Linked DNA regions of Alkalihalobacterium alkalinitrilicum. The protein of the gene in region 2 interacts with the protein of the main gene of each other region in a pairwise test. Links are inferred from orthologs where the notes say so. Each region holds a gene or a part of one and is shown on either strand. Other genes may lie near its edges.

Region 1 (3,056 bases), 4.1 Mb from region 2 along the record:
TGGAACTTCGTTTGCTCTTTCACTTGTTGGATAAAAGAATTTAATTTTTCTTCTTGATGGACAGCCTTTTCAAGGTAGCTACGATCTAACACCTCTTCACCTTTTAATGCTGTTGTTAGCGGAACTTCTGTTAATTTAATGTCGTGTTGCGTTATTTTTCCAATAATTACTTTTGGAATTCGAATAACTTCAGACCAATGATTATTTACTCTTGCAATCGCTCCAGGATTGCAGATATATTTCCCGTTTTTTTCCTTTATTCCGAACCCGCCGTGGAAATGGCCAGTCAAAATAATATCTGCCGTTGTCCCCCAAATATGGTCAATGATCGTATAAGGTATACCGTCTGGAAGTGCTTTTTCAACTAGCATACTATGAACGAGATGGATGAGAATATCGGCATCTGATTGATTTTCAGGATAGTAATCTAGCTTAGCGTCTCGTTGGTCTATGTCATAATGATAAGGTTGACCTGAAATTTGAACTTTAACACCGTTTTTTTCAATTAATAAAGGTTCTTCGGGTGTAATGACCGTTATGATGCCAAACGCATGTAATAAGCCGAGCATCGTCCTTGGAATGGTTTCAGGGTTATGACCATACGTATCATGATTTCCTGATATTGCATAAATTGGAGCATTTGCTTGACGAAAAATTTGCGCAAATTGTCCAACAACGTTTGGTGATAAATCTGGTCGATCAAAAACGTCACCACCGTGAAGCAATACATCGACGTTTTCTCGTTGACTAATTTCCATAATTTCAACGAGTTTTGTCTTTAATGTATCCACAAATGAATCTAATCGGTTTTTAGGTGTCGTCCCACGAATGTGCGTATCAGTAAAGTATAGAAACTTCAAACAGTACCCCTCGCTCCCATCAAAAGAATAAGCACCTATAAAGGTGCCATCCAAATTGTTTCGATTGTTACTATTTCTGTACGCCGAATACGCCTAATAAAAGAGTCTTTTTATTAGACGTAATTCTGGGTTATACAGATTATATATCAATTATTTCAAATCTAATGGTAATTCATCAAGTTCACTTTCAGTTGGAGCTTCTACTGTGATCTCCCCGTCAAGTCCATAATGCGATCGAATTAATTGTTCGATTTCAGCCGTTAAATCTCCGTTCTCTTTTAAGAATTGCTTTGAATTTTCACGACCTTGTCCTAGACGTTCTTCATTGAATGAATACCATGCGCCACTCTTCTGAACAATATCTAATTCTGCCCCAATATCCAAGATAGAACCTTCTCTTGAAATGCCTTCTCCATACATAATATCTACTTCTGCAGTTTTAAATGGAGGAGCTACTTTGTTTTTAACAACTTTAATTTTTGTCCTATTTCCTACCATATCGTTTCCTTGTTTTAACGTTTCAGCACGTCTAACTTCTAAACGAACTGAAGAATAGAACTTTAAGGCACGCCCACCTGGAGTTGTTTCTGGATTACCGAACATAACGCCGACTTTTTCACGAATTTGGTTGATAAAAACCGCAAGCGTCTTCGATTTATTAATTGCTCCACCTAGTTTTCGGAGAGCTTGAGACATTAGTCGTGCTTGTAATCCAACATGACTGTCACCCATTTCTCCTTCGATTTCCGCCTTCGGTACAAGAGCTGCCACACTATCAATAACAATAATATCAACAGCACCACTACGTACTAATGCTTCAGCTATTTCTAACGCCTGTTCTCCAGTATCAGGTTGTGAAAGTAGTAATTCATCAATGTTAACACCTAATTTTTTTGCATAAACTGGGTCGAGTGCATGCTCAGCATCGATAAAAGCAGCTTGTCCGCCTTGACGTTGAACTTCTGCAATTGCATGTAGTGCAACTGTCGTTTTACCTGAAGATTCAGGGCCATACACTTCGATAATTCTTCCTCGTGGGTACCCACCTACACCAAGAGCGATATCTAACGCTAATGCACCACTTGAAATTGTGGATACTCTTGTTTCCGTTTGTTCACCCATTTTCATAATAGACCCTTTACCAAATTGTTTTTCAATTTGTCTTAATGCCATCTCTAATGCGGCTTTTCTATCACTCATTATGTCATCTCCTCAAATATATGAAAATATTTTTACACTTTATAGGCCATATTTTAAATACGTACATGAAAGTTTAAACAACAACCACGTACGTTACAACATATCTCATATGTCTCTACTTATGATAACTTGTTTTTTTCGTTTTGCCAATAGATTTTACGAACATTTATTCGTTTTTTTCTTTGTGTTAAGATATGGAATTAAGTAAATAAAAGGGAGATTAGAAGAGTGGACGAACTCATTGTAAAGCGTCAGGCACCTCAGTAACAATCTATTGCGAACCAATATCTTGTAAAAATTGAGGAGCACAGACACTTTATGAGTACGTTTTTTATTTTATCATTTTAAAGGACGTTTTTCACGTTTTGGACGCGGCTTAGCAGGTTCTAAGTTTACACGAGCTCCATTAATGCGTGAATAACGAAGAGCTTCATAAACAAATGGTGCTACTTCTTCAGGAACTTCAACGAACGTAAATTTATCAAAAATGTCGATACGGCCTACTGCTTTTCCTGGTATACCAACAAGTTCAGAAATTTCTTCGATGAGAATTTTAGGACTCATGTTTACATTTTTTCCGACATTGATAAAGAACCTAACCATTCCTTTAGCTCCACCAGTTTCACCAAAGTTATAGCCATCGTCATCCAACGTATTATCATTAAGGAAGTTGCGCTTAAGTAAAGCAGTCACTACTTTTTCCGCTGGATATGTGTTTAGAAGATCATGGACTAGTGGTGCAAACCATTCACTATCTTTATCATCATTCATAGCTGATTCAATTTGTTTCTTCCATGTTTCTTGTTGTTTCTCAATCACTTCCGCAAATGTTGGTACGTTCTCTGAAGGGATAGGCATCTTAATCTCATCTTCAATTGAACGTAAATGTTTCATTTCCCGAGGTGTCACAAGTGTCAGCGCTAATCCTTTTCTACCTGCGCGACCAGTTCTACCTATTCTATGAACATAACTCTCAGGGTCTTGTGGTATGTCGTA
Region 2 (2,926 bases):
CCGCCAGCTGCATATCATAGAATAATTGCTTTGCGTATCGTGGGACATGATTAGATGGAAATTCAACAAATACATATTTGTTACTATCTGCTAACGGAAGAATGTCGCCTTTATGATAATCGCTGACTAGATCTCCATAAATTCGACATTCTTGACCTGGTAAGATGTTCATATTAAGTCCGTTTATTTTTATTTCTTCATTTAGCTGATCCACAGCTTTAATAATGCTTTGTTTTTCATTTATATATGGTCCATTCAGATGGTGTGGAGTGGCAATGATCGTTGTAATCCCTTCTTCGATTGCCTGCTCGATCATTTGAATACTCTCCGCTTTATGGGCTGCCCCGTCATCAACACTTGGCAAGATATGACAATGAATATCAATCATTCTACTCACCTCTTTTGTAAATCCTTTTCCATATTATCATAGAATACGGCATTTAGGTACACCCTTTTACAAGATTACCATTTATCTACCATAATAATAGTAGTATTGACCTTCTTTGAGCTCTTTTGCGTTTAAGACAACGCCTAGAACTTTCGCTTTCGCTGCTGTTAATAGGTCTTTTGCCTTTATAGCTTGCTCCTGATCTGTCTTGCCACTACTTACGACTAAAATCGTGCCGTTAGCATGTTTTGCGAGAATTTGTGCATCTGTTACCGCTAGTAATGGCGGTGAATCTAAAATCACAACGTCAAAGGCAGTTGCTAATTTTTCCAATAACACAGACATTCCTCTTGAACTTAAAAGCTCTGCAGGATTGGGTGGGGTTGGTCCGCTTGGTAAAATATATAAATTTTTCACTTCTGTTACTTGCACCGCTTCTTCAGCCGTATGTTGTTTTGTTAACATACTCGTTAACCCTGCAAGATTAGCGACGCCAAATGTATAGTGTGCTGTGGGTTTCCGTAAATCAGCGTCAATCAGTAACACTTTGTTTCCTTGTTGAGCCATGACAACGGCTAAGTTCGAAGCTGTTGTTGATTTTCCTTCCATTGGGCCTGCCGATGTTACAAGGATCGTACTCACTTTTTCATCAATGGACGCAAATTCAATATTCGTACGGATCGTACGATATTGTTCTGATATCGGTGACTTCGGTTCATGATGGGTAATTAAATTTCGTTTATTCGATTCTTTTGTATGTTTTTTTCGTGACATCGTCTAGACCTCCTCTAAGAAGCATTTCGTCGGTTTTTCTTATTCGCTGTCGTTGCTTCCATTTGCGAAACAACTCCAATGACAGGTAAACCGAGTAATTTTTCGATATCTTGTTCTGTTTTTACAGTAGTATCTAAGTATTCAAGTAAGAAGGCTAGTCCAACGGCCGTCATTAACCCAACAACAAAAGCAATCGCCATATTTAATGTAGGGTTTGGTTTAATCGGACTTGGGTTATCAGCCATTTGGGCAACAGATAAAATGCTGACGTTATCGACATTCATAATATTGACGATTTCGCGTTGGAACACGCTTGCTACCGTATTCGCAATTTGTGCCGCCATTGCTGGATCTTCGTTCTGCACGGTAATCGCGACGACTTGAGAGTTTTGCGCACTGCCGACAGTTACCATACTATTCAAAGCACCAACCGATGTATTTAAGTCAAGTTCAGCAATAACCTTTTCTAAAATCACTGGACTTTTCATAATGACGTTATACGTATTAATTAATTCAATATTGGTCCTTAAGTCTGCTTGAGTTACGTTTTGCATGTCCACCTTTGACTGGTTGATCAAGATTTGTGTCGATGACTGATAAATCGGTGTTAAAAGTAAATAACTGACTAATCCGCTAACTACGACAGCAATCAACGGTAGAATAATGAGTAACTTTATTCTTTTCTTTAATGTCGTAAATAGTTCTTTTAGGCTAATTGTTTCTTCCATCTTGTCCTCCCTAATAGTAAGAAGCTTATAAAATTGTCAATTTCAACTAGAAATTACATAGAGAATTATATCATATACGGTCGAGATTTGAAGGTAAAAAAAGAGATTAGTAAATTTTTATATATGAATCTAAAATTTGTGTGATACCGGTGTGAAAATTCAGATTGCGGAATTGTCTAATTCCTTCTATAATAAATCTGCTAGACTATCAAAAAATGTCAAAAAACCATAGAAAGAGGCACTATCCCATGAAGAAAATAATTATCATTGCTTCTATTATTATAAGTATCATCGTCTTATCAGTTGTTGGCTACGGTTTCTACTTATATAAGACGGTAAAAGATACTGCATCAGAAATGCATGAACCCATTGAACGTGAAAAAACACGGTTGGTTGACTTTCATCAAAGAGAACCACTTTCTTTCCTTATTACAGGAGTCGATTCTAGCGGTGAGGAAATTAAAGGTCGTTCAGACACGATTATCGTAATGACGGTTAATCCAAATGAGAAATCCGTTAAAATGTTAAGTATTCCTCGTGATACGCGTACACTTATTGTTGGTCGTGGGAATGAAGACAAAATCAACCATGCTTATGCATTTGGTGGTGTGGGAATGACGATGGATACGGTTGAGCATATGCTTGATATTCCAATTGATCATTATATTAGTGTTAATATGGATGGGTTTCAAGATATTGTCGATGCTGTTGGTGGCGTAACTGTTGATAATAGCTTTGCTTTTAATCAAAGTGGATTTACATTTCCTGAAGGAGAAATCACATTAAATGGTGAAGAAGCCCTTTCGTTTGTTCGAATGAGAAAGCAAGATCCTCGTGGAGATTTTGGACGAAATGATCGACAACGTCAAGTGATTAATGGTGTGATCCAAGAAGGAGCTCAAATTAGTTCAATTACACGACTTGATGATATGTTAAAAGCAATAGGTAATAACGTTAAGACTGATTTAGATTTCGATGCGATCAACAAAATTCAATCGAATTACCGTGATGCTCGCCACAGTGTAGATGAACTACA

The links. The genes of interacting proteins can lie anywhere in the genome.
Region 1: the proteins of BK574_RS19680 (region 2) and recA interact in binary tests that used the Bacillus subtilis proteins (3 or more experiments, as listed by UniProt). The link is inferred for Alkalihalobacterium alkalinitrilicum from one-to-one orthologs.

What each region holds. Positions count from the first base shown.
Region 1 is NZ_KV917368.1:14,097-17,152, reverse strand. Bases 36-3,012 are described here. They hold recA (recombinase RecA), read right to left. Parts: upstream 2,061-3,012; coding sequence 1,011-2,060; downstream 36-1,010. Other genes in these bases: BK574_RS00070 (DEAD/DEAH box helicase), read right to left, coding at 2,400-3,012; BK574_RS00080 (metallophosphoesterase family protein), read right to left, coding at 36-860. Outside these bases: more of BK574_RS00080, read right to left, coding at 1-35; more of BK574_RS00070, read right to left, coding at 3,013-3,056. UniProt on the Bacillus subtilis protein: Multifunctional protein involved in homologous recombination, DNA repair and competence.
Region 2 is NZ_KV917368.1:4,066,892-4,069,817, reverse strand. The notes cover bases 34-2,880. They hold BK574_RS19680 (YveK family protein), read right to left. Parts: upstream 1,891-2,880; coding sequence 1,177-1,890; downstream 34-1,176. Other genes in these bases: BK574_RS19675 (LCP family glycopolymer transferase), read left to right, coding at 2,139-2,880; BK574_RS19685 (CpsD/CapB family tyrosine-protein kinase), read right to left, coding at 470-1,162; BK574_RS19690 (tyrosine-protein phosphatase), read right to left, coding at 34-388. Also shown: more of BK574_RS19690, read right to left, coding at 1-33; more of BK574_RS19675, read left to right, coding at 2,881-2,926. UniProt on the Bacillus subtilis protein: Required for YwqD kinase activity. May bring YwqD and its substrates into contact. Probably involved in the regulation of capsular polysaccharide biosynthesis.